Regions from separate parts of the Streptomyces sp. NPDC029159 genome, predicted to be linked through region 1. Evidence: riboswitches for the same ligand, from Rfam matches in the RefSeq annotation. Region 1 holds a riboswitch; each other region holds the start of a gene.
The links. A riboswitch is a leader RNA that binds a small molecule or an ion and turns the genes downstream of it on or off. The one in region 1 is predicted to bind cyclic di-AMP.

Region 2: another riboswitch for cyclic di-AMP. It lies ahead of ACZ4U4_RS28440 (C40 family peptidase); the one in region 1 lies ahead of ACZ4U4_RS22890 (C40 family peptidase).
Region 3: another riboswitch for cyclic di-AMP. It lies ahead of ACZ4U4_RS10025 (transglycosylase family protein); the one in region 1 lies ahead of ACZ4U4_RS22890 (C40 family peptidase).

What each region holds. Positions count from the first base shown of each region.
Region 1 covers NZ_JBVHWT010000012.1:131,739-141,697, reverse strand. The annotation lists gene ACZ4U4_RS22895 (hypothetical protein) at 1-60, shown strand, start outside; gene ACZ4U4_RS22890 (C40 family peptidase) at 200-1,363, opposite strand; cyclic di-AMP (ydaO/yuaA leader) riboswitch at 1,372-1,554, opposite strand; gene pcrA (DNA helicase PcrA) at 1,817-4,312, shown strand; gene ACZ4U4_RS22880 (M23 family metallopeptidase) at 4,384-6,147, opposite strand; gene ACZ4U4_RS22875 (cobalamin B12-binding domain-containing protein) at 6,804-7,262, shown strand; gene ACZ4U4_RS22870 (DUF5691 domain-containing protein) at 7,371-9,137, opposite strand; gene ACZ4U4_RS22865 (SWIM zinc finger family protein) at 9,359-9,959, opposite strand, start outside.
Region 2 covers NZ_JBVHWT010000019.1:110,203-120,161, reverse strand. The annotation lists gene ACZ4U4_RS28475 (MFS transporter) at 1-1,209, shown strand, start outside; gene ACZ4U4_RS28470 (class I SAM-dependent methyltransferase) at 1,175-1,966, opposite strand; gene bioD (dethiobiotin synthase) at 2,051-2,752, opposite strand; gene ACZ4U4_RS28460 (adenosylmethionine--8-amino-7-oxononanoate transaminase) at 2,846-4,150, opposite strand; gene bioB (biotin synthase BioB) at 4,143-5,327, opposite strand; gene ACZ4U4_RS28450 (8-amino-7-oxononanoate synthase) at 5,528-6,733, shown strand; gene ACZ4U4_RS28445 (ATP-binding protein) at 6,993-7,421, shown strand; gene ACZ4U4_RS28440 (C40 family peptidase) at 7,438-7,902, opposite strand; cyclic di-AMP (ydaO/yuaA leader) riboswitch at 7,907-8,085, opposite strand; gene ACZ4U4_RS28435 (M28 family metallopeptidase) at 8,539-9,480, opposite strand.
Region 3 covers NZ_JBVHWT010000004.1:91,596-101,554, forward strand. The annotation lists gene ACZ4U4_RS10015 (FtsB family cell division protein) at 1-175, opposite strand, end outside; gene eno (phosphopyruvate hydratase) at 354-1,634, opposite strand; gene ACZ4U4_RS10025 (transglycosylase family protein) at 2,111-2,791, opposite strand; cyclic di-AMP (ydaO/yuaA leader) riboswitch at 2,796-2,963, opposite strand; gene ACZ4U4_RS10030 (transglycosylase family protein) at 3,224-4,243, opposite strand; gene ACZ4U4_RS10035 (cytochrome P450 family protein) at 4,476-5,798, opposite strand; gene ACZ4U4_RS10040 (nucleoside triphosphate pyrophosphohydrolase) at 5,959-7,005, opposite strand; gene ACZ4U4_RS10045 (SurA N-terminal domain-containing protein) at 7,124-7,750, opposite strand; gene ACZ4U4_RS10050 (HNH endonuclease family protein) at 8,047-8,778, opposite strand; gene ACZ4U4_RS10055 (DUF2079 domain-containing protein) at 8,925-9,959, shown strand, end outside.

The DNA.
Region 1 (9,959 bases):
TTCGGCACGGTCGGCCTGCTCACCATGGTCAACATCTTCATCGCGGTGCTCTGGACCTGAGTCCGACCGGGGCGCGCGGCCGTATCCTCCGCGCCCCCGGCACACCCCGCGTACGCCTCCGGCCCGGCCCTCACCGAGGGACCGGGCCGGAGCCGTTCGACCGGGAGGCCGCGCGGTGCGGCGGCCTCCCGGAAGGGCGTCACGCCGGGCGGACGCTGCCGTAGATCGGCATGTAGTAGATCGACTCGATGCGCACGCTGGCGCCCGGCTTCGGGGCGTGGATCATCTTGCCGTCGCCGATGTACATCCCGACGTGGCTGATGTCGTTGTAGAAGAACACCAGGTCACCGGGGGCGAGGTCCTTGGTGGCGACGCGCTCGCCGACCTTGACCTGGTCCCACGTCGTGCGCGGCAGGCTCACCCCGGCCGCCTTCCACGCGGCCTGCGTCAGCCCGGAGCAGTCGTAGGAGTTGGGACCGGTGGCGCCCCAGACGTACGGCTTGCCCATCTGGGCGCGGGCGAACGCGAGCGCCTTCTCGGCCTTCGTACGGTACGAGCCGTCGGCCGGTCCGCCGCCCTGGCCGGGGTCGGGCGTACCGGAGTCGCCGGTGCCCGTACCGGGGGAGCCGGTGTCCGAACCGCCGCCGGGCTGCTGCTCGCGCTGCTTGCGCGCCTCCTCCTCGGCCTTGCGCCGGGCCGCCTCCTCCTTCTTGCGCTCCAGCTCCGCCAGGCGCGCCTTCTCCTGGGCGGTCAGCTCGGAGAGCAGCTGGCGGGCCTCGGTCAGCTTGCCCTGGACCGTCCGCTTGGAGTCGGCCAGCTCGGACTGCGACTCCTGGAGGCGTTCCAGGCTGCGGGTCGCCTCGGCCCGCTGACGGGCGGCGGCGGCCTGCTGCTCCTGGTAGGCGTCGACGGCCTGCTGCTGCCGCCCGGTGAGCCGCTCCATCAGGTGGCTGCGGTCGGCGAACTGCTGCGGGTCCTTGGAGAACATCAGCTGTGCCGTCGCGTTCACGCCGCCGCTGCGGTACTGCGCGGCGGCGAAGGTGCCCAGCTCCCGGCGGGCCTCGTTGAGCTTGCCGGTGCGGCGCGCCGCGGCGTCCTGGAGGTCGCTGACCTCCGACCGCCGCTCGCCGACGCGCTCCTTGACGGCGTTGTACTTCTGGGTCGCGACCTCCGCCTGGTGGTAGAGGGTGTCGACCTTCTTCTTGACCTCTTCGACGGTCGGCTTCGGGGAGCGGGGGGACGCCTCGGCCGGCTGGGAGAGCAGGGTGACCGTGGCGAGGGCGGCGGTCGTCAGACCGGCGGCCGTCCGGCGGCTGCCGGGCGAGGTGAGGACGCGGGTACGCGGCTTGCGGTGCGACGGCAAGGCCGACGACTCCTTCCGTGGACCGCCTACCGGGTTAGCTGTCGGGTTCGGGCGGTGTCGCAGACGGAAGGCTTGCCCTACGGTCCGTACGTGCGCGCTGGCGGCCGTACCGACCGATTCACCCCGGTGGTGCTGGTGGGTCCCCGGCTCCGGGTGCCGTGGGGCAGGGCCGGACTCGGCGGAGGCGGCCTGTGCGGACGCTGTCGTCCACGGGATGCAGGCAGCCCGAGCGTGAACCTAGCCAACTCGTGTGGCTCCTGTGAAGGCAGATGTTCGATTTGCCCGAAACCTTTTCGTGACCTGTGTGCATGAGGTGACGTTCGTGTGGGCAGGGCGGGGTATCTGCGCGGAATGCCGGGTTCGCCGCGCGAGGGGGAGCGGAACGCCCGCGCTTCCGGCCTTTCCACGGCTCCGGGCCCGACTGTCGGTGGGGCGGCCTAGACTCGGTGGGCGATGAGCAGCCTCTTTGACGACAGCTTCCTGGCGGACCTCGCTCCCAAGGACGAGGAGCCCCCGCCACCCCCCGAGGACGAGCACGGCCCGGCCCGGGAGGAGGTTCCGCACGACCTCTTCAGCGGGAAGTTCGACGCCCCCGTACCCCGGGACGCGCACTACCGCGACGGCGCCGCCCGCCCCGCCGTCGACCCCGCCGCGCTCCTGGAAGGGCTCAACGACGCCCAGAAGGCCGCCGTGGTGCACTCCGGCGGCCCGCTGCTGATCGTCGCCGGAGCCGGTTCCGGCAAGACCCGGGTGCTCACCCACCGCATCGCGCATCTGCTCGCCGCCCGCGGCGTGCACCCCGGCCAGATCCTCGCGATCACCTTCACCAACAAGGCCGCCGGTGAGATGAAGGAGCGCGTCGAGGAGCTGGTCGGCCCCCGGGCGGGCGCCATGTGGGTCTCCACCTTCCACAGCGCCTGCGTCCGCATCCTGCGCCGCGAGTCCAAGCACCTCGGCTTCACCTCGTCGTTCTCGATCTACGACGCCGCCGACTCCAAGCGCCTGATGGCCCTGGTCTGCCGCGATCTCGATCTCGATCCCAAGCGGTTCCCGCCCAAGTCCTTCAGCGCCAAGGTCTCCAACCTCAAGAACGAGCTCATCGACGAGGAGACCTTCGCAGGCCAGGCGGCCGACGGCTTCGAGAAGACCCTGGCCCAGGCGTACGCGCTCTACCAGGCACGGCTGCGCGAGGCCAACGCCCTGGACTTCGACGACATCATCATGACGACCGTCAACCTCCTCCAGGCGTTCCCGGACGTCGCGGCCCACTACCGCCGCCGCTTCCGCCACGTCATGGTCGACGAGTACCAGGACACCAACCACGCGCAGTACACCCTCATCCGCGAGCTGGTCGGCCCGGCCGAATCCGCCGCCGAGCTGTGCGTCGTCGGCGACGCCGACCAGTCGATCTACGCCTTCCGCGGCGCCACGATCCGTAACATCCTCCAGTTCGAGGAGGACTACCCGGACGCCACGACGATCCTGCTGGAGCAGAACTACCGCTCCACCCAGACGATCCTCTCCGCCGCCAACGCCGTCATCGAGCGCAACGAGAACCGCCGCCCCAAGAACCTCTGGACCGAAGCCGGCGAGGGCCCCCGCATCACCGGGTACGTCGCCGACACCGAGCACGACGAGGCCCAGTTCGTCGCCGAGGAGATCGACCGCCTCACCGACGCGAAGGACGCCCGCGCCGGAGACGTCGCGATCTTCTACCGCACCAACGCCCAGTCCCGCGTCTTCGAGGAAATCCTCATCCGCGTCGGACTGCCCTACAAGGTCGTCGGCGGCGTCCGCTTCTACGAGCGCAAGGAGGTCCGCGACATCCTCGCGTACCTGCGCGTGCTCGCCAATCCGGAGGACACCGTCCCGCTCCGCCGGATCCTCAACGTCCCCAAGCGCGGCATCGGCGACCGCGCCGAGGCGATGATCGACGCCCTGGCGCTCCGCGAGAAGATCAGCTTCCCGCAGGCGCTGCGCCGCGTCGACGAGGCGTACGGCATGGCCGCCCGCTCCGCCAACGCCGTCCGCCGCTTCAACACCCTGATGGAAGAGCTGCGCACCATCGTCGAGTCCGGCGCCGGCCCGGCCACCGTCCTCGAAGCGGTCCTGGAGCGCACCGGCTATCTGGCCGAGCTGCAGTCCTCCACCGACCCGCAGGACGAGACCCGGATCGAGAATCTCCAGGAACTCGCCGCCGTGGCCCTGGAGTTCGAGCAGGACCGGGTGGCCGGTCCCGCCGCGGCGGACGCGGACGCGGAGGAGCCCGTCTCCGGCGGCACGCTCGCCGACTTCCTGGAGCAGGTCGCGCTGGTCGCCGACTCCGACCAGATCCCCGACGAGGACGAGGACGGCAGCGGCGTCGTCACCCTCATGACCCTGCACACCGCCAAGGGCCTGGAGTTCCCGGTCGTCTTCCTCACCGGTATGGAGGACGGCGTCTTCCCGCACATGCGCGCCCTCGGCCAGACCAAGGAGCTGGAGGAGGAGCGCCGCCTCGCCTACGTCGGCATCACCCGCGCCCGCGAGCGCCTCTACCTCACCCGCTCCACGATGCGCAGCGCCTGGGGCCAGCCGTCGTACAACCCGCCGTCGCGGTTCCTGGAGGAGATCCCCGCGTCGTTCGTCGACTGGCGGCGCACCGGACCGGCCACCCCGTCCGCGACGATGGGCGGGATGCGCTCCGGCAGCAGCAGCAGCGGCGGGATCGGCTCCGGTTTCGGTACGCCGCGGGCCAAGGGCGGCCCGAGCGGGTTCGCCACCCGGCGGGGCAACGACCGCCCGGTGGTGGCGCTCGCCGTCGGCGACCGCGTCACCCACGACAGCTTCGGCCTCGGCACGGTCACCGGCGTCAAGGGCAGCGGGGACAACGCCGAGGCGACGATCGACTTCGGCGGCGAGAAGCCCAAGCGGCTGCTGCTGCGGTACGCCCCGGTCGAGAAGCTGTGAAAAAGGCCCGGCCCCTCAGGGGCCGGGCCTCCATGCGGGTGCCTGCCGGGCGGACCGGCGGGCACCGGGCGTCAGTTGGGGTTGAGTCCGTGGCTCTGCAGCCACGGCAGCGGGTTGATCGGCGAGCCGCCGCCCGGCCGCACCTCGAAGTGCAGATGCGGGCCGGTGGAGTTGCCGGAGCTGCCGGAGTACGCGATCTGGTCCCCGGCCTTGACCGAGCCGGAGCGGATCTTGGTGCTGCTGAGGTGGCAGTACCACGTCTCCGTACCGTCGGGCGATGTCACGATCGCCATGTTGCCGTAGGCGGAGTTCCACTGGGTGCGGACGGTGCCGTCGGTCGCGGCCATCACGGGGGTGCCGTACTGCACGGGGAAGTCGATGCCGGTGTGGACGGACATCCAGTTGACGCCCGCCTGGCCGAAGAGCGCGCTCAGCCCGTGCTGGCTGACCGGGAGCAGGAACTTCGGACGGGCGGCCTCCTTGCGCCGCGCCTCGTCCTCCTTGCGCTTCTTCTCCGCGACCTGCCGGGCCTTGAGGTCGATGCGCTCCTGGGTGCGGCTCGCCCGGTCGGCGAAGTCGTCGGCCCCGGCGCTGAGTCCGGCGAGCTGGGTGTCGAGCTTGCTGTTGGCCGTCGACGGCTTGACGCCCCCGGCCTCCGGCGCGGCCTGCGCCGCCTCGTCCTTCTCGTCCCCGCCGAAACCGCCGACGGTGGCCGCCGCGGCGGCGCAGACGCCGAGGGCGGCGACGGAGGGCACCGCGATGGTCAGCAGCGCCGACCGCTTCGCCGTCCGGCGGCGGCTGCGGCCGCGCCCCGCGGGGGCGGCCCGGCCGTGGTCAGGTGCGTCGTCGGCCGGGACGACCGGGACCGCCTGGGTCATCGCATCGGCGAGCGCGGCGGCGCGCGCCCCCGAACCGGACCCGGGGGATCCGCCCTCGGGCCGCGGCGGTTCGCCGGGCTCGTGCGGCAGCGAGTCGACGGCCGGGGGACCGCTCTGCGCCGGGATGATCGCGGTGGCCGCCTGGTCGATCGTCGGCCATACGGCGGTGGCGTCGTGCCCGGACGCGTCGTGCCCGGCGTCCTCGGTGAGAGCGGGCCATACGGCGGTGGCGTCGTGCCCGGCGCTCTCGGTGACGGCCGGCTGCACCGCCGTGGCGGTCGCCCCGTAGCCGCCGGTGCCGTACGCGGTCCGGTCGTCGTACCCGGGGGCGTCGTAACGGTCGGTGCCGACGGAGTAGCCGCCGCTGCCGAGGGGGTCACCGGCGTAGGCGTACGTGCCGGTGCCGGGTGCCTCCGCGGCGGGTGCGGCCGTGGCGTAGGCGCCGGTGCCGTAGGTGGCGTGGTGCGTGCCGGTCGAGTAGGCGCCGGTGTGGGTGCCGTACCCGTCGTCGTAGCCGTACCCGTGGGTGCCGGCGCCGGGGGTCTCGTGGCCGGTGTGGGCGTAGGGGTCGTAACCGCCGCCCTGCACGTCCGTGCCGTAGCCGCTCCCGTAGGCCGCGGTGTGGTGCGTGCCGGTGTCGTAACCGGTCGTGTCGTACCCGCCGGTGGCGTAGGAGCCCGTGTCGGGGGAGCCGGTGCCGTATGCGGACGCGGCGTAGGTTCCGGTGTCGTAGGTGCCGGTGCCGTACGGATCGCCGCCGTAACCGGCCGTCGGGTACTGCCCGGTGCCGTAATCGGCGGGCAGGGAACCGAAGAGCGGATCACCGCCGTCGTAACCGGCATAACCGGCCGTGTGTTGCTGCTGCCCGTAGGAGTCGTACGCGGCGGAGTGCCCGTACGAGGCGTCGGGAGCGGGGCCTGTCGGGAGGGGACCCTCCGACGGGTGACGGTCGTTCACCACCAGCTTCTCTTTCGCCTCGGCAGCAGGAGAATTAGCGGCGACTGTACCCGGCGGTACGCGACGCCGACAATCTTCCCCAGGTTTCGGGCGGGACCGGGGCGGGCATTTGGTCGCCTTTCGGGGGCATCCATGCCTTCTCTTGGTGTCCCGTTCGAGAGCGCACGGGCGTGGAACCCGGCGCACACGCGGTGACCGGGCCCTCGGAGCCGGAATTCCCTTGCCGTATCCGGCGCGTACCGGGCACGCCGTTCGTGGTGATATCGAATGCGGATATCGCGCCACGGAATGGCGAGGGATGGCTCGATGCCGACCTTTTGATGCCGTTAGTCGCTTCCGGAGCGGTGAGGTGAAGGCTCCGCGAATGCCGGATGCATTCCGGTGGGGCGCCGCGTCGGTGTCGGGGAACGGGCGCGGGCGGAGCGCCGGGCCCGCGTGGCGTGCCCGGTCCGCGCGGGGGGGGACGGGGCCCGGACGCCGGGGCGCGGAAGGGGGGTTCGCGTGTGATTTCCCCCTCCCCGCATGTCACGGGAGCGCCGGGTGCGCGATGCTGGCGATAACGTTCGTTCACTTGCGGCCACCGGACCGGACGGCCGCACGATCGGTTGTCGGCTCGGCGGCACACACGGCGTGCCGTGCATGACTTGGAGGCGGTTATGGGTGTGGCACGGCATGACGAGGCGCAGGCGGACGCCCGCGGCACGGCCGGTACGTCGGGGCCGATCCGCGTCGTGGTGGCCAAGCCGGGGCTGGACGGGCACGACCGGGGTGCAAAGGTCATCGCGCGGGCGCTGCGCGACGCCGGTATGGAGGTCATCTACACCGGGCTGCACCAGACTCCGGAGCAGATCGTCGACACCGCCATCCAGGAGGACGCCGACGCCATCGGCCTGTCGATCCTCTCCGGCGCCCACAACACCCTCTTCGCCAAGGTGATCGCGCTGCTCAAGGAGCGCGACGCGGACGACATCAAGGTCTTCGGCGGCGGCATCATCCCGGAGGCGGACATCGCACCGCTGAAGGAACAGGGCGTCGCGGAGATCTTCACCCCCGGCGCCACCACCACCGCGATCGTGGAGTGGGTGACCGCGAACGTGCGGTCCCTGTCGGCCTGAGGCGACGCGCGGGCCCGGCCGCCTGACGGGGAGGACGACGTGCCCCGGCGGTGGTCGGCGGGGCGCCCGCCGCCGGGCGGGGCGTCGTGGGGCGTCGGTCATGGGGGCTCACTCCGTCCCGGTGATGGGCGGGGCGCCGGGGACCGAGGCGTCGGCGGGCCTCCCGGCAGCAAGGGGAGCGGTGGCGTCGGCGAGTTCGGCGAGCATGGTGGCGCGGAGGCGGAGGGTGCCGACGAGGCGCTGGAACGCCTCGGACCAGTAGCCCCCGGCCCCCGGGGAGGCGCCCTCCGGCTCGTCGGTGACCGCCGTCAGCATGTCCAGCCGGTCCGCCGCGGCCGGATCCAGGCAGCGCTCCGCCAGGCCCATCACCCCGCTGAAGCTCCACGGGTAGCTGCCCGCGTCCCGTGCGATGTCCAGCGCGTCGACCACCGACCGGCCCAGCGGTTCGGCCCACGGCACCGCGCAGACCCCCAGCATCCGGAACGCGTCGGCCAGACCGTGCGCCGCGATGAACCCCGCCACCCAGGCGGCGCGTTCCCCGGACGGCAGCACGGTCAGCAGCTTCGCCGTGTCGCGGGACGAGCCGCCCGAGGCGCCGCCGGTGTCCTCGGGCGCCGACCCGGGGGCGCCCAGCAGGGCCCGTGCCCAGGCGGGGTCCCGCTGCCGGATCGCCGCGCGGCACCAGGCGTCGTGCAGTTCGGTGCGCCAGCCGTCCGCCACCGGGAGGGCGACGATGTCCTCCGGCGCGCGTCCGCCGAACCGCGCGGACCAGCGACGGAGCGGCGCCGCCTCCACCAACTGCCCCAACCACCAGGCGCGTTCACCCCGCCCCGAGGGGGCCTTGGCGGCCACGCCGTCGCGCCGCATCCCCTCGTCGCAGGCGCGCGGCGGCGTCACGCCGATGCGCGGGCCGGACGGACCGGCCGTCCCGGGGACGAGGGTGACGCAGCCATGGGCGCGGGCCGCCATCCGCGCGGCGAAGGCGGACTCCGGGAGTGTGGAGAGGAGTTCGGCGGCGGTGGCGCGGACGGTGCGGCTGCGGTCGGCCAACGCCTGTTCCAGGAACGCCTCGTCGGACGGGGAGAGGCCCTCGCGCAGCGTGTCGAGGAAGAGCAGCCGGTCCTCGGCGTGCTCCGCCGACCAGGTGCCGGCCAGCAGTTCCCGCCCGGTGTCCGGTGCGCTCCGGCGGACCGCGGCCAGCAGGGCCGCCCGCTCGGCGAACAGCCCCTCGTCCCACAGGCGCCGCACCGCCTCGGGGTCCTCGGCGCCCGGCGTCGCCCGGGCGCCGGTGGCGCGCAGGGCGAACTTCCAGTCGGGGTGGAACTGCGCCAGCCAGCGGGCCCGCTGACCGGCCAGCGCCAGCGCCGCCGGACGCAGGTCGGTCCGGGCGCGGGCGGCGTCGAGCAGCGCGGGCAGCAGCGCCTCGGGGGCGCGGTAGCCGTGCGCCTGGGCGGCGGACAGCCATTGGGGCAGCAGCTCGGTGAGGTCGGGCGCGGTGCCGCGGCGACTGCTTCCGGCCGTTCCGCCGCGGTCCGCGAGCAGCAGTGCCAGACGGCGGCGGGCGGCCGGAGGGATCACGGGCCGCGGGTCGTCCGGGGCGGGAGCGGGACGGTCGGCGGCGGGTGCGGGCCGCAGCGCGGCGCGGCGGCGCACCGTGCTGACGGCGGCCGCATCCAGCAGCGCGGCGGCGGCACTCCGCCCGGGCCGCACCGCCACGGGCGGCGTCCGCCGCTCCGTCCCCAACAGTGCCGCGCTCACCAGGGCGGACCAGGGGACGGGCGGGGGAGCGGCGGCGTTTGGCGGGTCGGCCGCCTCCCCGGTGGAGGTGGCGGTGGCGACCGGGGAGGCCGAAGAAGGGGAAGCTGCGGATGTCATGCCGTACTCCAGGAGTCGTCGGGTGGGGCGTGGGGCTGGAGCCGTCGGGCGGGGTGAGGGAGAGAGGGCGCGGGGCGGTGGCCGTCCGGGGTGCTCCGGGTGCGCTCTTGTACGGGTGCGGCGCCGTCCCGTCCTACGCGGTACGGGCTCAGGGCCCCGGCTTACGGCGGGGACCGGCTGAGGCCCTCGGGCTCATGGCGGGCCGGCCCCAGGGCCTCGCCTCACAGGGAGACCGGCTCCGGGTCCCAGGTGGTCAAGGGGAGGAAGCCGCGGTGGCCGCAGGTGCCGAAGACCGTGACGGGGTGGCCGCCCGATATCGCGGTCAGCCGCCACAGGCCCGGTCGGGGCAGGGCGCGCGGGTCGAGCGGCAGCGCGGATTCGCCGTCCGCGTCGGCCAGTTGCCAGCCGGATCCCCCGTCCCCCGGTATCGGTATGACGTCCGCGAGCACCACCGGCCAGGAGCCCAGCCAGGGGTCGTCGCACAGCGCCTCGCCGTAGGCGCGCAGCGCCGCGTCGATGCCGCACCCGGACGGTGTCGGACCCTGGACCGGTGGTGCGTGGTGCTCACCCAGTGCGGCCCGCAGGGGCCGGGCGCCCGGATAGAAGGCGAGGTCGGCGTCGAGCAGCAGGCCGGGCGGCAGCGTCGGCTCCAGGGGGCGGCCGCCGCCGGAGTAGGAGAGGTGGAGCGCCATCCGGCCGGTCCGTTCGCCCCGTAGATGGATACGCCGGGCGGTCAACATGCCTTCGTCGGCGTCATGTTGGGACAGCACCAGCCAGCGGTCCCGTACCGGCGACGCCTCGGGGCCGGTCAGCAGCTCGGCG
Region 2 (9,959 bases), on a different contig from region 1:
GCCGCGCCCGACCCCGCCGCGGACCGCTACGCCCGCAAGGCCGTCGTCGCCTCCGCCGTCGGCTACGGCCTCGAAGGCTTCGACCTCCTCATCCTCAGCTTCGCGCTCTCCGCCGTCACCGCCGGACTGCATCTGACGTCCACCCAGGCCGGATCGCTGACCACCCTCACCCTCATCGGCTGCGTCGTCGGCGGTCTGCTCTTCGAGATGCTCTCCGACCGCCTCGGCCGGATCCGGGTGCTGTCCTGGTCGATCGTGCTCTTCGCCGTCTTCACCGGCGCCACCGCCCTCGCCCAGGACTTCCCGCAGCTCGCCGCCTTCCGCTTCCTCGCCGGGATGGGCATCGGCGGCGAGTTCGGCATCGGCATGGCGCTCGCCGCCGAGGCGTTCCCCAGCCGCAAACGCGCCCGCGGCACCTCCTACGTCGGCCTCGGCTGGCAGGCGGGCGTCCTCGCCGCCGCCCTCCTCTCCGCGCCCGTCATCAACGCCTGGGGCTGGCGCGCCCTCTTCGCCCTCGGTGTGGTGCCCGCCCTCGCCGCGTTCCTCTTCCGCCGCACCATGCGGGAGCCGGCCGCCTTCACCGCCGCCGCCGAGCGCACCCGCCCGGCCACCGCACCGCTGCGCAGCCTCGTCGACACACCCGCCGCGCGCCGCGCCACCCTCGGCGTCCTCGTCCTGACGTCCGTCCAGAACTTCGGCTACTACGGCCTGATGACCTGGCTGCCCAGCTACCTCTCCCAGCAGTTCGGCTACAGCCTCACCAAGTCCGGTGCCTGGACCGCCGTCACCGTTCTCGGCATGGCCTGCGGCATCCTCGCCTTCGGCCACCTCGCCGACCGCATCGGCCGCCGCCCCACCTTCTGGATCTTCCAGGCGGGCGCCGTGGTGACCGTCCTCGCCTACGCCACCCTCACCACGCCCGCCGCGCTGCTCGTCGGAGGCGCCGTGATGGGCGCGTTCGTCAACGGCATGACCGGCGGCTACGGCGCGCTCATCGCCGAGCTGTACCCGACGCACGCCCGCGCCACCGCGCAGAACGTGCTGTTCAACCTCGGCCGCGGCGTCGGCGGCTTCGCCCCGCTCGTCGTCGCGCTGATCGCCGGGAGCTTCGGCTTCCAGAAGGCCATCGGAGTGCTCGCGGTCCTCTACGTCCTGGACATGGCCGCGATGTTCCTCATCCCCGAACGCAAGGGCGCGGCCCTGGACTGACGCCCGCCACGGTGATGATCTCGGGGCTCGCCGGACCCAGCGGTGAACGGTCCCAGTCGCCGTACCGCTCCTCGACGGTGAGCCCCGCACCGGCCAGAAACCCGTCGAGCGCCGCCGCGGACAGGAAGCGCAGGGTGCTCTCGCCCCGTACGGGACGCGGCAGACCGGGGCCGGTGAGGGTGGTGGTGAAGCGGACCGACCCGCCGTCCACGGGCGGGTGCACCCGGTGCGCGATCCGGGCCCGCGCACCGTCCGGACCGGTCACCTCCACCGCATGGGCCGGGGTCCACCTCTCCCACGCCCGCGCCGCCGGATTCCGCGTCTCGAACGCGAACCGTCCGCCGGGGGCCAGCGCCCGGCGGACGACGGTGAGCGCGGCCCGCAGCTCCGCGTCCGCGCACAGCACCTGGAAGGCGTGGCCGGTCATCACCACGAGGTCGAACTCCGGCGCCGCGCCGACGCCGCCCAGCTCGGCCGGGTCGGTGGTGGCACCCAGTCCGGCAGCGATCCAGGTGAGGGTGTCGGGGGCGCCCGCACGCGCCAGGGCCAGCATCGCCGGATCCGGGTCGAGCCCGCAGAGCCGCCCCCGATGGCCGCGCTCCCGGGCGCGGCGCAGCAAGGTGCCGGTGCCGCAGCCGACGTCGAGGACGGCGTCGGCCCGCATCACCAGGTCGAGGAAGAAGTCGTCACAGACACCCCAGGGGTTGCAGGCGTCGTACCAGTGCGCCAGGAGTGCGGCGTCGGTGAGGCCGGTCATGGCCGTCAGTGTGCCGGGGGCGGGGCGGCCGGGCGAGCCGCTTTCCGGCGGCCGGGCCCCGCTCCGCCCCCCCGCCCGCCCCGCTCACCCCGGCAGCCGGAACGTCCCCGAGCCACCGAGCGCGGGGGCCAGCCACCCCGGGGCCGCGGAGCGGAACGCGCCCGGCGGCAGGCCCCCGGCGCCCTCCGGGACCAGGCCGAGCAGCGGGGCGCCGGCCGACTCGGGCAGGTCGGCGAGGTTGCAGCGGGAGGCCAGATCCGGTTCGGCGGGCCAGCTGCCGATCACCACGCCCGCGCAGCGCAGACCGTGGGTGCGCAGCGCCAGCGCGGTCAGCGCGGTCGTGTTGAGCGTGCCGAGCCCCGCCTCCGTCACCATCAACACAGGCGCGTCCGCCAGCCGCGCCGCGTCCGCCAGAGTGTGGCCGTCCGCGTCGAACCGCACCAGCAGCCCGCCCGCGCCCTCCACCAGCACCAGGTCGTGCGAGGCCGCCAGCTTCTCCGCGGCGTCGGCGACCTCCTGCGGCCCGACCGGCGCCCGGCCCGCCCGCGCGGCCGCCGTCGCCGGGGCCAACGGCTCGGGGAACCGCGCCAGTTCCTCCGTCGTCACCGCCCCGGCCAGCCGCGCCACCTCCGCCGCGTCACCCGGCTCGTCCGGTCCGACGCCGGTCTGTGCGGGCTTGAGCACGGCCACCGAACGGCCGCCTGCGAGCGCCGCCGCCGCGAGCGCCGCCGTCGTCACGGTCTTGCCGATCCCGGTGCCGGTACCCGTCACGAACAGCACCGTCATGGTGTCTCCTTCAGCTGTGCCGTACAGAGCCGGCGTTGTCGTACAGAGAAATCCCGGGCGCGGGCGCCCCGGGGAAGCCGGGACGCCCACCGATCAGCCCTCCCGGGCCGCCGCGCACACCGCGGCGCAGATCCGGGCCACGTCGTCGTCGCCGGTGACATACGGCGGCATGGTGTAGACGAGGTCCCGGAACGGGCGCAGCCACACGCCCTCGCGGACCGCCGCCGCCGTCGCCGCGGCCAGGTCCACCTCGTGATCGAGCTGGACGACACCGATCGCGCCCAGCACCCGCACGTCCCGCACCCCGGGCAGGTCCCGGGCGGCCGCGAGCCCCGTCCGCAGCCCGGACTCGATGCGGCGCACCTCGCCCGCCCAGTCCTGCGACAGCAGCAGCTCGACGCTGGCGCCCGCGACCGCGGTGGCCAGCGGATTGCCCATGAATGTCGGGCCGTGCGCCAGCACCGGTACCTCGCCGCGCGAGATGCCCGCCGCCACCTCCGCCGTGCACAGCGTCGCCGCCAGCGTCAGGTAACCGCCGGTCAGCGCCTTGCCCAGACACATCACATCCGGGGCGACCCCGGCGTGCCCGGCGGCGAACAGCGAGCCCGTACGGCCGAATCCGGTGGCGATCTCGTCGAAGATCAGCAGCACCCCGTGGGCGTCGCACGCCTCGCGCAGCACCCGCAGATAGCCGGGGGAGTGGAACACCATCCCGCCCGCGCCCTGCACCACCGGCTCCACGATCACCGCGGCCAGCTCGTCGGCGTGCCGGGCGATCAGCTCGCGCAGATGCGCCGCGTACGCCTCGTCGACCGGCGCGTCGAAGCCCGGCGGCGGTGCGTCCGCGAAGATCTGCCGTGGCAGGACGCCCTGCCACAGCTCGTGCATCCCGCCCTCGGGGTCGCACACCGACATCGGGTGCCAGGTGTCGCCGTGGTAGCCGCCGCGCCAGGTCAGCAGCCGCTGCTTGCGCGGGCGGCCCACCGACCGCCAGTACTGCAGACACATCTTGGCGGCGACCTCGACCGCCACCGAACCGGAGTCGGCGAGGAAGACATGGCGCAGCGGCTCCGGCGTGATCGCGACCAGCCGCTCGGCCAGCCGCACGGCGGGCTCATGGGTGAGCCCGCCGAACATCACATGGCTCATCCGCCCCAGCTGCTCGCGCGCCGCCTCGTCCAGCACCGGGTGGCGGTAGCCGTGCACCGCCGACCACCACGACGCCATCCCGTCGACCAACTCACGGTGCCCGCCCGCCGGTTCGGCGAGGCGCAGCCGTACCCCGGCCGCCTCCTCGACGACCAGCGGCGCGGCGCGCCCGGGCATCGGACCGTACGGATGCCAGACGTGCTGCCGGTCGAGGGCGAGCAGTTCGGCCGGGGAGAGCGGCTCAGGCATTGGGCGGCAGCTCCGTGCCCGCGCCCCGGCGGCGCACCGCCACCAAGCCGCGCCGCGCCTCGTCGGAGAGGGCGTCACCGGCCGCGGCGGCCTGCTCGGGGACCTCGGCCGGGCCGTGGCAGCCGCCCGCCTCCGCATCGCCGCAGCCGCCGTCACCGCAGGCGCCGCCCGGGATGCGGTGGCCGGGCAGCGTGGTGGTGTCGGTGCCCTCCACCTCGAACCCGGCGTCCGCGATCATCGCGAGATCGTCCTTGCCGGCCTGCCCCTCACTGGTCAGATAGTCGCCCAGGAAGAGGGAGTTGACGAGGTGCAGCGCCAGCGGCTGCATGCTCCGCAGATGCACCTCGCGCCCGCCGGCCAGCCGCACCTCGACGTCCGGGCAGACGAAGCGGGTCATCGCCAGGATCCGCAGCGCCCGCTGCGGGGTGAGGTTCCACTCCTTCGCCAGCGGCGTCCCCTCGAACGGGATCAGGAAGTTCACCGGCACCGAGTCCGGGTCCAGCTCCCGCAGCGCGAACACCACGTCGACCAGGTCCGCGTCGCTCTCGCCCATCCCGGCGATCAGCCCGGAGCACGCCGACATCCCGGCCGCCTGCGCCTGCTTGACCGTCTCCACCCGGTCCCCGAAGTCATGGGTGGTGCAGATGTCGCCGTACGTCGCCTCGGAGGTGTTGAGATTGTGGTTGTAGGCGTCCGCCCCGGCCTCCCGCAGCCGCCCGGCCTGGCCGTCCGTCAGCAGCCCGAGGCAGGCGCAGACCTCGACGCCCTCGTTCTGCTCCTTGATGGCGGAGATGGTCTCCGACACCCGGTCGACGTCCCGGTCGGTCGGCCCGCGGCCGCTGGCCACCAGACACACCCGCTTGGCGCCCCCGGCCACCCCGGCGGCCGCCGCCCGCGACGCCTCCTCCGGCTTCAGCCAGGTGTACTTGAGAATCTCCGCCTTCGACCCGAGCCGCTGCGAGCAGTACGAGCAGTCCTCGGGGCAGAGCCCGGACTTGAGGTTGACGAGGTAGTTGAGCTTCACCCGCCGGCCGAACCACTTGCGGCGCACCTTGCCGGCCGCGGCCACGACGTCGAGCAGGTCGTCATCGGACGTCGCCAGTACGGCGAGCGCCTCTTCACGGGTCGGCAGCTCGCGCCGCAGCCCCTTCTCCACCAACGTGTTCAGCAGCTCCATGGCGATGATCCTGACGTACGCCGGTGCCCCTGGCCAAGGAGGATTCCCACAACGCGCCCGGATCGGGGTGTGTGTATCACCACACCCTGGGGCGGTGGAACGACCGCTAACGTCTATCGGCAGTCCACAATCGCCAACGACCCCGCCCGCGCTGCCGACGGCCCTCGCGGACGGGGCCGCAAGGGAAGCGAAGGAAGCCGATGCCAGCGGATCCCGCCCTGCCGCCGCCCCGTGACGCCCCCCGCGCCGACGCGGCCCCGCCCGATCCCGGTGCGGCGTTCGACTGGCTCGACGAGGCCCACGAGGCACGGCTGGACGCCGGTCTGCGCCGTACCCTGCGCCCCCGCTCCGCCCACTGCGAACTGCTGGACCTGGCGAGCAACGACTATCTCGGACTCGCCCGCCACCCGCTGGTCACCCGCGCCGCCGCCCAGGCCGCGCACCGCTGGGGCGCCGGCGCCACCGGCTCCCGGCTGGTCACCGGCACCACCGAACTCCACGCCACGCTGGAGGCCGAACTCGCCGCGTTCTGCGGCTTCGAGGCGGCCCTGGTCCTCTCCTCCGGGTACGCCGCCAACCTCGCCGCCGTCACCGCCCTCACCGGCCCGGGCACCCTCGTCGTCTCCGACGCGCAGAACCACGCCTCCCTCATCGACGGCTGCCGCCTCTCCCGGGCCCGCAAGGCCGTCGTCGCCCACGCCGACCCCGCCGCAGCGGACGCCGCGCTCTCGGCACACGGCGGCCGGGCGCTCACCGTCACCGACGCGGTGTTCTCCGTCGACGGCGACGCCGCACCGCTGCCCGCCCTCGCCGCCGCCTGCCGCCGCCACCGCGCGGGCCTCCTCGTCGACGACGCCCACGGGCTCGGGGTGCTCGGCGACGGCGGACGCGGCGCGGTCGCCGCCGCCGGGCTCGCCGGGGCCCCGGACACCGTCGCCACCGTGACGCTGTCGAAGTCCCTCGGCTCCCAGGGCGGCGCGGTCCTCGGCCCGGCGCGGGTCATCGAGCATCTGGTCAACACCGCGCGGACGTTCATCTTCGACACCGGGCTCGCCCCGGCTGCGGTCGGCGCCGCCCTCGCCGCGCTGCGGCTGCTGCGCCGCGAACCGGAGCGCGCGGCCCGCACCCGCGAGGTCGCCGCCGCCCTGCACCACCGGCTGACCGCGGCCGGGCTGGCGGCGGTCCGGCCGGACGCCGCCGTCGTCGCGGTCCGTGCGCCGTCGCCGGACGCCGCCGTCCGCTGGGCGGCCGACTGCCGCGCCGCCGGGCTGCTCGTCGGCTGCTTCCGCCCGCCGTCCGTCCCCGACGGCGTCTCCCGGGTCCGCCTGACGGCCCGCGCCGACCTGACGGACACCCAACTGCGCGGGGCGGTACGCACGCTGGCGGAGACCGCGCCGCGCGGTTGACCCGGCCGGGCGGCACGTGCGCCGGAGCCGCCGTTAGCCGCCGTACGTCCGCCGCGGGCCTGCGACCCGCGCCCGCACCGGAGGATTCACCGCTTCGGGCGAGAGATATGGGCATTTCGTGGTGGATGGCGGGGCGTACCGGCAGCATGGACCGCCGGTCCGCACCCCGGCGTGCGCGGCCGACTCGGTGACCGAGCGGCGTCCCGCCTCCCGCCCGTGCGCCGGATCCGACCCCGGTGGGAAAAAGGACGGCACCGCGATGGCAGATCACCAGGAATCCACCCTGACCCTCCCCGGCACACCGGAGTCGGTCGCGGCCGCGCGCAGGCACGTTTCCGCGGTCCTCGGCGCCTGGGGCCTGGACCGGGCCGCGCCGCTCACCGACGCGGTCCGGCTGATCGTCTCCGAACTGGCCACCAACGCCGTCCGGCACACCGGCGACACCTCCCCGTACTTCACCGTCGTCCTGCGGCTCGACCGCGACGAGACGCTGACCGCGGGCGTCACCGACCGCGACCCCCGGCCGCCCCGGCGGCTCGCCGCCGATCTGTGCCGGGACGGCGGCCGCGGGCTGCTCATCATCGGCCTGCTGGCCGCCGAGTCCGGGGGAGAGGTGGCGACGGTGGCGGAGCCGGGCGGCGGCAAGACCGTCCGGGTCCGGCTGCCGTGGCCGCCCGCCGGGGCGTGACGGGCGGCCACCTCGCTCAGCCGACCCGGCCGTACGACACCGAACCGGTCCAGATCTTCTCCAGCCGGACGACGGTGCCGGTGCGCGGCGCATGCCAGATGCGGCTGTGACCGGCGTAGATCCCGACGTGGTAAACGCCCCCGCTGCCGTGGAAGAAGACCAGGTCACCGGCCTTGCGTGCGGAGGTGCGGATGTGGCGGGTGCGGTTGTACTGCGCGGCGGCGGTCCGGGGCAGGCTCCGTCCGGCGCGCTTGAAGGCGTACTGCGTCAGCCCCGAGCAGTCGAAACGGTGCGGCCCCCGGGCGCCGTACTGGTAGGGCGCGCCTTTCTTGGACGCGGCGATCCGTACCGCCGTGGCGGAGACGGAGGTGGCGTCGGCGCCCGGGGGGAGCGCGACGGTCGCGCCGACGGTGGCGAGTGTGAGAGCGGAGATGGTTCCGGCCCGGGCGACCGCGGCCGGCACGTGCATGCGCACAGTCATGCGCAAACCCTTCGTCAGCCGCCTGCGAAGGAAGACCTGTCGGGTTCGGGCAGGCGAAGGTGCCCGGCCATGCGTACGGCTTCACCCCAAGGGACCCGTCGGCGCAGGGCGTGCGCCCTGGTGACCGTGGTCCCGTCGTGCTCGGGTCCTCCGCTCCTGCCGGTGCATCCGCGTCGACCTGACATCCGGGACGGCGGCAGGATTCGGCGTCCGCCCGGACCGCCCCGCCGCTGCGGCGGGGGCTTGTCGTCCAGGGGATCGTCACGCATCGGGCGCCCGGATTCCGCGCTGAAATGACCAGGTGTGACATTGGTCACAAATACGTCAATTGGCACTTTCGGGGCGCTCGGTGGCGGCTGCGGCATCCGCTCGCGCGCCCCGGACCAGCGGGAAAGCCTCCCCGCGCCGTCTGTTCCGCATCGGAGTTCTGCAACGTGACGCCCCCGCGAACGCCCGGAACCGGCTGGTCCGTGCGGGCGAGCCCGGTCGGGCGAGGGGCGTCGCGCGCGACGCCTCCGGGGCGGCGGCGTGCGGAGTCCGGACGTCGCCGGGACATGCCGCGGCCCGGCCGCCGGAAGGGCGACCGGGCCGGGCCGACCGGGTGGGGCCGGCCGGTGCTGCGCGGGGCGCGGAGGGTCAGGAGCTGAGCTCCCAGATCGCGTGGGCGATGGCGTCGGTGTGGTTGTCCAGCGCGGTGTCGTCGATGTTCTTCGCGGTGTCGCAGGCTTCGTGGTAGCAGGCGTCGAACGCCTTGCCCGCCTCGCCGCCCCACGCCTTGGCCTGGGCGTCGGTCTTGATGTAGTCGGCGCCGGAGAACAGCCCGCCGACCGGGACCCCGGCGTCCTTGAACGGCGCGTGGTCGGAGCGGCCGTCGCCCTCGGTCTCCTTCTCGGTGGCGATGTTCTTGGTGGCGAACCAGTCCTTGAACACCTTCTCCAGCCGCGCGTCGTCGTCGTAGACGAAGTAGCCCGGGTTGGGGGAGCCGATCATGTCGAAGTTCAGGTACGAGTCGAACTTCGCGGTGTCGGCGCCGAGCGAGTCGACGTAGTGCGAGGAGCCGACCATGCCGTCCTCCTCGTCACCCCACCAGCCGAAGCGCAGGTGCTTGGTGGGCTTGAGGTCCGCCTTGGCGACCGCGAGTGCGACCTCCAGGATCCCGGCCGAGCCGGATCCGTCGTCGTTGATGCCGGGGCCCGCGGGGACGGAGTCGAGGTGGGCGCCGGACATCACGGTCTTGCTCTCGTCGCCGCCGGGCCAGTCGGCGATGAGGTTGTACCCCTTCTCGCCGCCGCTGGTGAACTCCTGGACCTTCGTGGTGAACCCGGCGGCGTCCAGCTTGCCCTTCACGTAGTCGAGCGACTGCTGGTACCCGGCGGTGCCGTGGGCGCGGGTGCCGTTGTTGGCGTCGGCTATGGACTGGAACTTGGCGAGGTCGGCCTTGACGTCGGCCACCGGGATGTCGGGTGCGGCGGTCGGCGTGGTCGCCTGGGCGCCGGCGGCGACGCCGAGCAGTCCGACGACGGCGGCGCAGGCGCCGGTGGCGAGGGTGAGACGGCGGGTACGGGCGGTGCGGGTCACGGTGTGGCTCCGATACTGGTGTGGGGGGTGGTGCGGAGCGTTTGACGCGCACATGAGGATCGTGAGCGATCTCCGCCCCGTCAAGAGCGGATACCGGACAGTGGTGTTCGTCGAGCGGTGGTGGGTCCGGATTGCCCGGAGCATCCAATTCGCCGCACCCGGGACGCGGTGTCCGATCGGTCCGGCGGGTGTTCCGGGATGTGGAATTCGCCACCGTATTCCGGCTGTCGGGAATTTCCGGTGTGAGAAATCCGGAAGAGAAATTCGGTTGCCGCTCGGTAACTCCCGGTAAGGGAGGTGCCTGCTCTCCAGTGCCGAGAAGGGTTCCGCAGGTGGTCGGGCGTGTAACGCCACGGAAATGGGGCCGAACTAACCTCTGCCCGATGGGCTGTTGATGACCTCTTGCGGAGAGGCGGTTTGCTTTCCCTTTAGTCGCTGTGTGATACATCTACCCATACGGGCGTGTCCACGCCTGTGAC
Region 3 (9,959 bases), on a different contig from region 1:
ACTGCCGTATCGGGTAGGCCAGGGCCACGACGAGGGAGCACATGACGAGGGCCAGCAGGGCGGCCCGGCCGGTGAGGCGGTTGCGGCGGGGGCGCCGGACGCGCTGGACGCGGGCCGCCGCCTGTTCGCCGAGCGCCTTGAGCCGGGTCGCGGTCGAGAACCTGTCCGCGGACACGTCGCCTCCCCTGTTGGCCGACCGTCATGGAGTTCGGGCGCTCCCGCCGGGCGGGGCCGTTCGGAAGCGCAGCCGTCCCCGGCAACGGTACGGGACCGTCGCCGGGGACGAACGCAGGCCGGTGCGGCGGGTGGCCCGCCCACGGTCGGGCGGAGCGGGACGCACCCGGCCGGAAAGGTCAGCCCTTGAAACGGGGGAACGCCGAGCGACCGGCGTAGACCGCCGCGTCGTCCAGGATCTCCTCGATGCGCAGCAGCTGGTTGTACTTGGCGACGCGCTCGGAGCGGGCCGGGGCGCCGGTCTTGATCTGGCCGCAGTTGGTGGCGACGGCCAGGTCGGCGATGGTGACGTCCTCGGTCTCGCCGGAGCGGTGCGACATCATGCACTTGAAGCCGTTGCGCTGGGCCAGCTCGACGGCGTCCAGGGTCTCGGTGAGCGAACCGATCTGGTTGACCTTCACCAGGAGGGCGTTGGCGGAGCCCTCCTCGATGCCGCGGGCCAGGCGCTCGGGGTTGGTGACGAAGAGGTCGTCGCCGACGAGCTGGACCTTGGCGCCGAGCTTGTCGGTGATGACCTTCCAGCCGGCCCAGTCGTCCTCGAACAGCGGGTCCTCGATGGAGACCAGCGGGTAGGCCCCGACCAGCTCCTCGTAGTACTCCGTCATCTCGGCGGCGGAGCGCTCCTCGCCCTCGAACTGGTACTTGCCGTCCTTGTAGAACTCGGAGGCGGCGACGTCCAGGGCGAGCGCGATGTCCTGGCCGGGGGCGTAACCGGCCTCGCGGATGGCCTCCAGGATGAGGTCGAGGGCCTCGCGGTTGGAGCCGAGGTTGGGGGCGAAGCCGCCCTCGTCGCCGAGGCCGGTGGCCAGGCCCTTGTTCTTCAGGACCTTCTTGAGGGTGTGGTAGACCTCGGCGCCCCAGCGCAGCGCCTCGGAGAAGGACTCCGCGCCGATCGGAGCGATCATGAACTCCTGGATGTCGACGTTGGAGTCGGCGTGCGACCCACCGTTGAGGATGTTCATCATCGGGACGGGCAGGACGTGCGCGTTCGGGCCGCCGAGGTAGCGGAAGAGCGGCAGGTCGCTGGCCTCGGAGGCGGCGTGCGCGACGGCGAGGGAGACGCCGAGGATGGCGTTGGCGCCCAGCGAGCCCTTGTTGTCGGTGGCGTCCAGGTCGAACATGGCCTGGTCGATGAGGCGCTGCTCGGTGGCGTCGTAGCCGACCAGCTCCGGGCCGATCTGCTCGATGACGGCGAGAACGGCCTTCTCGACGCCCTTGCCCTGGTAGCGGTTGGGGTCCCCGTCACGCAGCTCGACGGCCTCGAAGGCTCCGGTGGAGGCACCGGACGGGACGGCGGCCCGGCCGGTGGAGCCGTCGTCGAGGCCGACCTCGACCTCGACCGTGGGATTACCTCGCGAGTCGAGAATTTCGCGGGCTACGACGACGTCGATGGACGGCACGTTGTCTCCTTCATGGGTGTCTGGAGTTCTGCGGCACGAGCCTAACGGCCCCGGGGCCCTCCGCTACCTCGCGGCCCGCAGTACGGGACGAAAGGTGCCTCGGACGCCAGGTTCCTGACATTCGACAACGAAGGCCGCGGAACGGAAAAGCAGCTGATAAGGGGCGGGCACGACGCTGTGTCCGGGACCAGGGTACGGAACGGCGAAACCCCGCCTCGGCGCGCGGAGGGCGGCGAGGCGGGGAGCCGGTGCCGCCCCGGGGACGTGCGCGCCGGGCGGGGTATCCCGTGGGGGGGGGTGAGGTCCGCGGGTGAGCGGGGGCTCCCGGGCGGTGCCGGGGGCCGTGGCCCGCGGGTCCGGGCGGCCGGTGCCGCCTCCCGGTCCGGTGGGCCGTGCGTACCGCCGTACGCACGGGCGCGGTGGGCCGGGAGGGGGCGGGGGCCCGGGGTGCGGGGCGGTGGGGCCCCGCGCGGGGATCAGACGTGGAGCTTCTGGCCCGGGAAGATGAGGTTCGGGTTGGAGCCGATGACGGACTTGTTGTCCGCGTAGACCGACTTCCAGTTCTTGCCGTGCGCCTTGGCGATCTTGGCCAGGGTGTCGCCGGACTTCACGGTGTAGTTGCCGTGGCCCATGGCGTGGTGCTGCGGCGCCTGCTGCTTGGGGGCGGCCTGCGGCTTCGGGGCCTGCTGCTTCGGCGCCTGCTGCTGCGGGGCGGCCTTGGGCTGCGGGGCCTGCTGCTTGGGGGCGGCCTTGGTGGTGCCGGTGTTCAGGTCGGGGGACGGACCACCGGAGGTGAGGTTGCCGGCGCCGGCGCAGGACCAGGCGCCCGGGCCCTGGATGGCGAGCAGCTTCTCGGCGGCCTGGATCTGCTGGGCCTTGGTGGCCAGGTCGGCGCGCGAGGCGAACTGGAGGCCGCCGGCGGCCTTCCAGCTGGAGTCGGAGAACTGCAGGCCGCCGTAGTAGCCGTTGCCGGTGTTGATCGACCAGTTGCCGCCGGACTCGCACTGGGCGACGGCGTCCCAGGTGGAGACGGAGGCGGCGGAGGCGTTGGTGGCGCCCATCAGCGGGACGGCCACGGCGGCGCCGGCGACACCGGCGAGGGTGGCGACGCGGACGGCCTTGGAGGGACGGCGGTGCTTGGCCTTGTTGCTCAGCATGATGCGTTTTCCTCACCGACGCCTGCGAGGTGAGCTGTCGGGTTCGGGCGGTGTGGATTGCCCGGCCGTGTGACGCGCACACGGCTTCACCCCAAGCCGGTTGACCCGTTTTCACGGGCGGGGCCGGCACTTACCTTGGGTCCCCCGCTCCTGCCTTCGGCGCTTGCGCGTCGACCACCTTCGCCCACCGGCAGGATTCGGCGTGTGAACGAAGGGCCCGCTTTGGCGAGCGGTCCTGACCGTAAACAGAACCCCCCGTGTCGTTCAAACCCCGTTTTCTGCACCCAGTTGACCGTCAACGACCGCAGAGGGCGCATATTTCCGCAGGTAGGACATGGTGTGGATTCGAAGGGCAGGTCGGGACACGGCGGACACGGACGAGAGCCATGTCTCACTTTCGCCAAAACGGGCAAAAGCCGCCTTTCGGCTCGATCAGTGGCCCAGATCGAGGAGTTGACCTGGCTGGATGAGGTCCGGGTCGTCGCCGATGACGTCCTCGTTGCGCTCGTACAGCGCGGGCCAGCCGCCCGGCAGGTCGCGCGCCTCGACGATGGCTGACAGGTTGTCACCGGAGCGCACGGTGTAGCCGCCCTCGGCCGGGTCCGTCCGCTCACCGCCGCGCGAGGCGTGCCGCCCCGGGGCGCGGTCGCCGTCCTCGTCGGCGCCGCCGCGGTGGCGCCCGGAGCCGTCGCCGCCACGGGGGCCGTCGGTGTCCGCCGGGGGCGTCGTACGGGACGGGTGCGAGGGCTCGGACGGGTGCGAGGCGTGGCCGGACGGGTCGGTGGACGGCTCGTCGGACGGGCCGGGCGTGCCGGGTCGCTGCGATCCCTCGTGCGCCTCCGGGGAGCCGGTGGCGTCGGGCGAGGTGGACGGGTCCGGGGTGCCCGGGTCCGGGGTGTCGGACGGGTCCGGGCTGCCGGACGGGTCCGGGGTGCCCTGCGGGGTGGACGGGTCGGTGGTGTCCGGCGTCGAGGGCTCGTCCTGGTCGGAGTCGGTGCCGGTACCCGTGTGGGCGTCGTCCGCACCGGCGGGCGGGGTGGTGACGGCGCCGCCGGGGTCGACGTCGGGCGCCTCGCCGTCCTCGGTGAGTCCGGCGTCGGACGCGCAGCGGGGCCAGGCGTCGGGGCCGCGCTCGGCGAGGATCGCCTGGGCCACGGCTATCTGCTGGGAGCGGCTGGCCAGGTCGGGGCGGGCGGCGTACTCCAGACCGCCGTGGTCGCGCCACATGTCGAGGGTGAGCTGGAGCCCGCCGTAGAAGCCGTTGCCACTGGCGCTCGACCAGATGCCGCCGGACTCACACTGGGCGACGCGATCCCAGGTGGAGGCGTCGGCGGCGTGGGCGGCGCCCGCGCCGAGGAGGGGCAGGGCGAGGCCCGCGCCGGTCACACCCGCCGTGACAAAGAGGGCCGGTGCCTGGCGGGGGCGACGGTGTCTGCCGTTGCCGGTGCGCATGCGATTGCCTTTCGAGCGGCGGTTGAGTTGTCCGCCCCGCCGCCCCGGTCCGGCCGCCCGGGGTCCGGTACGGCGTCCACCGGAGCGCTGGAGCACGTGTTCGGTGGCAAGGTAGCCGGGCTCACGGGGCGTCACAAGCCGGTGTAGCGGAGATCACGTGTAGGTCACGCGGCTGACGGAGGGTCAACTTCCGGCCTGCGGGCGGCCGTCCGCGCAGGTGGGCGGCGTGTCGTCAGGGGGCCGGGGTGAACTCCACGGGGAGGGTGCGCAGACCCCGCATGATGAGCCCGCCGCGCCACCGCAAATCGTCCGGTTCCGCCGCAAGCCGGATGTCGGGCAGGCGGATCAGGAGGGTGGCAAGGGCGGTCTGCCCTTCGAGGCGGGCGAGCGGCGCGCCGAGGCAGTAGTGGATGCCGTGGCCGTAGCCGAGGTGGGGGTTGTCGGTGCGGCGCAGGTCGAGGGTGTCCGGGGCGTCGAAGCGGGCGGGGTCGCGGTCGGCGGCGGCGAGCACCACCAGCACCGGATCGCCGACGGCTATCCGCTCGCCGCCGAGCGTCAGCTCCTCGGTCGCGAACCGCCAGGTGGCCAGCTCGACCGGGCCGTCGTAGCGCAGCAGCTCCTCGATGCCGGTGGTCAGCACCTCGCGGTCGCCGGCGGCCAGCGACTTCTGGAGGAGTTCGCGCTGGTCGGGGGTGCGCAGCAGGGCGTAGGTGCCGTTGCCGATGAGGTTGACGGTGGTCTCGAACCCGGCGAAGAGCAGGATGAACGCCATCGCGGCGACCTCGTTCTCGGTGAGGTGCTCGCCGTGGTCGGAGGCGCGGATCAGGCCGGAGATCAGGTCCTCGTCGGGCGCGGGCTCGGGCGGCAGGGCGGCGCGCTTGCGGTGGATCAGCTCGGCGAGGTAGCCGCGGATCTTCTTGACCGCCTTGGCGACGCCGCCGCGCGGCCCGCCGCCGGTGCCGCCCGGCTTGGTGTGGCGGAGCATCATCCCGGCCCAGTCCCGGAAGTCGTCCTGGTCCTCGCGCGGGACGCCGAGCAGGTCGCAGATGGCGTAGATGGGCAGCGGGAAGGCGAACTCGTGGATGAGGTCGGCCTCACCGCGGGCGGCGAAGCCGTCGATGAGCGCGTCGGTCAGCTCCTGGACGCGCGGTGCGAAGGCGGCGACACGGCGCGGGGTGAACGCCTTGGAGACCAGACGGCGCAGCCGGGTGTGGTCGGGCGGGTCGATGTTGAGCAGATGCGTCATGAGGTTGGCGCTGCGCTCGCCGGGGATGCCGACCTTGCCCTTGCCGTGGGCGCCCTCGCTGTGGTGCACCGGGTTCTTCGACAGCCGGGCGTCGGCGAGCGCCTGCCGGGCATCGGCGTACCGCGTCACCAGCCATGCCTCGACGCCGCTGGGCAGCTCCGTGCGGTGCACCGGCGCGTGCTCCCGCAGCCAGGCGTAGGCCGGGTACGGGTCGGCGCCGAACTCCCAGGTGAAGAGGGCGGGGGCGGGCGGGGCGGCGGCCGCGGGGTGCGCGGGGCAGCCGGGGGCGGTGTCGGGCGTGGGGTGCACCTTTCGACGGTAACCGCTGCTCGGGGCGGTCGGACGGCGCGGTGCGGGGCGCGGGAGGCGCCCAGCGCCCGGGGACGGCGGCCGGGAGCCGGGGCGCCCGGGCGGCGGCGCGGGCGGACCGCCGAGCAGCGGACCGCCCCGCCTCCCCGGGCGACACCCCTTATTCAGGTGTCTCAGATATCTCAGGTGTCTCGGGCGTCTCCCCCGCCGCCGGCAGTCCCTCCGCCGCGCGGATCGCGTCGCGGTAGGTGCGGGCGGCGGCGCGGAGGGCGGTTTCGGGGTCGGTGCCCTCGGCCTCGGCGCGGGCGGCCAGGGCGAGGAGTTCGTAGCCGATGCCGGGGGCCGACGGGCGGACGTCCAGACCGGCGGTGCGGGCGCGGGAGGCGAGCTTGGCGGCGAGGGCCAGCGCGGGCTGGGTGAGCGGGACGCCGTCGGTGACCGAGGCGCGCCCCTTCTCGGTGGCCTTGGTGCGCAGCCAGTGCGCCCGGACGTCCTCGGGTGTCTCGGCGGGCTCGTCCCCGAAGATGTGCGGATGGCGGCGGATCAGCTTCTCCACGATCGTCCCGGCGACGTCGTCGACCGAGAACGGCGCCTCGGGGTCGTCCTGGGCGATGCGGGCGTGGAAGACGACCTGGAGCAGGACGTCGCCCAGCTCTTCGCGGAGCGCCTCGCGGTCGCCGGTCTCGATGGCCTCGACCAGCTCGTACGTCTCCTCCAGGGCGTACTTGGCGAGGTCCTCGTGGGTGCGGATGCCCGTCCAGGGGCAGTCGGCGCGGATGCGGTCCATGACCTGGACGAGATCGAGCAGGCGGGCGCCGGGCAGGTCGTAGGCGCCGGGCAGCAGCTCCAGGTCGGGCATGGTCTCGCGGCCGGAGCCGGCGAGGCGGGCCAGTCCGTCGGTGAGCGTGCTCTCGCCGTCGGCGGAGGTGAGGACGACGGCCGTGCGGTCCCCGGCGACGCAGTCGTCGACCAGCTCACGGGCGGTGGGGACGGCGGACTCCACCGTGACCCCGGCCTCGCGCAGATACGGCAGCTGCGGGTGGGCGGCGTCGGCGCAGAACACGCGGTCGGCGGCGCGCAGCGTCCGCCAGGCGTTCCAGGACAGCAGGCCCGGGGCGACACGGTGGCTGGTGGTGAGCAGGACCAGGCGCCCGGTGCCGCCCTCGGGGCGGGCAGCGGCGTCGGCGGAGGGCACGTCAGCGTTCACCCCTCGAACGTAACGCACCTCACCGACAGCGCCCCGCGCCGCGGACCGGCAGCGGCCCCGGCGCCCGGGGGCCGCGGGGGCCGGCCGGGCGCCGGGGCCGCTCCCCGGGACGTACCGGCTACGCCTGCTCGCGGGCGCCCGTGGCGTGCGAGATCCACGGGTCCTTCGTCTCGCCGAGGATCACCCGGCGGTCGTTCCAGGAGCCGAAGCGCGGGTTGACGTCGACGCCCATGGCGCGGGAGGTGCGGGCGAGGTTGTCGACGAGGCGGCGCTGGCCCGCGGCGCTGGCGCGGTCGGCGCCGATCTTCTTGGCGAGGCCGTCCAGCAGGAGCTGGTTGCGGACGGTCGCATCGACCTCGTCCGGGGCGACGGACTGCTGCTGGAGCCAGACGGCCTTCAGCCGGTCCGGGCCGCCCAGTTCCTTCTCCGCGGTGTTCCGCCACTTCTGCACGTCGGCGCGGCTGACGGTGACCCCGGCGCGGTCGGCGCTGCGCTCCAGGACCTGCCGGAAGATCATGCCGTTGAGGGTGATCAGGCTCAACTGGCCGGTGTTGGAGATGAGTTGGCCGCCCTGCGGGGACTTGCTCTGGGCCCGGCGTACGTCCTTGACCTTCGCCTGGAGCTGGGCGACGGTGATCCGCTGGCCGCCGACGATCGCGGCGGCACCGGGGTGCGCGTCGCTGCCGCAGGCGGTGAGCAGCGGGGTCGCGGCCAGCAGGGCGGCGGAGACGGATACGGAGAGCACTGTCCTACGGCGGAGCACGGGGCCTCCCGGCAGAGATCGTGAACGAGACGGCGCGGCGCGAACGCCGTGCGGCGGCGGTGGGCGGGGCGCCCCCGGCGGGTGCCGGGAGCGGTCATCTCATCGATCTGGCGTTGATCGATAGTAGGGAGTCCGGGTGCCCCGGGCCACCGGTTGGCCAACGATTCCCCAGGTTTTTGGGTACGCGGGGCGGGACGCCGCGGGGGCGCCGCACACCGGACGCCGCGGTGGCCGCGCGTCCGGCCGTGCACCGGACGCGCGCCGCCCCGCCCCGGGCCCTACTTCGCCGTGAACCGCTCCGGCGCCTGGGTAGGGTTGCCGCCGGTCGGCAGCTTCTCGCTCGGGCAGCCGTCCAGCACCTTCGACATCGCCGCCTTCTCGTCCCGGGTGACCCACAGGCGGTACTTCTTCTTCACCGCCACCTGCCGGGCGACATAGGTGCAGCGGTAGCCCTGGTTCTCCGGCAGCCAGGAGGACGCGTCGCCGTCGCTCTTGCTGCGGTTGGCGGACGCCTCCACGGCGATGAGGTTCAGCGGGTCGTTGGCGAGCGCGATCCGCTTGCGCGGCGCCCAGCGGGACGCGCCCTTCTGCCAGGCGTCGGAGAGCGCGACGACATGGTCGATGTCGACCTTGCTGCTGCCGCGCTGGTAGCGGATGGTGCCGCCGGTGTACGGGTCGTGGGTGAGCGTCCCGGAGGTGACGGCGCAGGTCTTGCCGCGGTGGGTGGTGTTCTCCAGGTCGCGCTGGAGGATGTCGTCGCGGGTGCCGCAGCCGTTGCCGTCGGTGTCGGCCCAGGCGCTGCCGAAGCGGTCACGGGCGTAACCGTCCTGCGAGCCGCGCTTCTTGACGGGCAGTTCCGCCAGCGTCGCCAGGGCGCCACCGGGCGCGCCGGACGCCGTCGTCCCCTCCTTGGCGTCCTTGCCGCCCGTCACATCGGCGGGTGTGCAGCCGGTCAGGGTGAGCAGTGCGGCGACGGCGGCGATGGGCAGCGCGGTCCGTATCCGGTTCAAGTCGGGTGTCCCCTCAGGTAGCTGGGCCGCCGGAGCACCGGTGGCCGGTCCGGCGAAGGAGCGTACGCGCCATGGGGCGGGTACGCCGTAACCGCCCGGTTCGACGGTTTCGAGTATCTTTTCGGAAGCCGAGACGGAGGACGCGCATGGACACGGCCGCAGTGACGGCGGCGGGCGCCGGTCCCGCCGCGCCCGGCACGGCGACCGGGGCGCCGCCCGGGCAGCGGACCGGCCCGCCCGGCACGCCCCGCGAGACGCCGCCCGCCGCGCGCGGCGGCCGCCTCGCCGCGTGGCGGGCGCCGCGCCTCGACCCGTGGTGGCTGGCGGCGCTGCTCCTCGCCGCGTACGCCACCCTGTCGCTGCTGCGCCATCTCACGATGGGCACCGCCTCCTGGGATCTGGGCATCTTCGAGCAGGCGGTGCGCGGTTACGCGCATCTCGGGGCGCCGATCGTCGACCTCAAGGGCCCCGGCACCAACATCCTGGGCGACCACTTCAGCCCGGTGCTGATCCTGCTCGCGCCCCTCTACCGGCTGCTGCCCTCCCCGATGACGCTGCTGGCGGCGCAGGCGGCGCTGTTCGCGCTGTCGTCGGTGCCGGTCACCCGCACCGCCGCCCGGTATCTGGGACGCGCCCGGGGGCTGGCCGTCGGCGGGGCGTACGGGCTGTCGTGGGGCCTGCAGAAGGCCGTCGACTTCGACTTCCACGAGATCGCGTTCGCGCTGCCGCTGCTGGCGTTCGCACTGGAGGCGGTGGTGCGCGGGCGGTGGACGGCGGCGGTGTGCTGGGCCGCGCCGCTGGCGTTGGTCAAGGAGGACCTGGGCGTCACCGCCGCCGCGATCGGCGTGGTGGTGCTGGTCCGGGCGCGGCGGGCGCTGCCGCTCGCCGTCGCGCTGGTCGGCTTCGGTCTCGCCGCCACCGCCGTCACCCTCGGCGTGATCATCCCCGGGTTCAACGGCACCGGCTCGTACGACTACTGGTCCAAGCTCGGCGGGGACGGCGCGCCGGGGCCGGGGATCGGGGCGGGCGAGGCGCTGCACACCCTGCTGTGGGTGCTGCTGCCCACCACCGGTCTGCTGGCCCTGCGTTCGCCGCTGCTGCTGGCGGCGGTGCCGACGCTCGGCTGGCGGTTCGTCTCCCACGAGCCGCACTACTGGGGCATCGACTGGCACTACAACGCG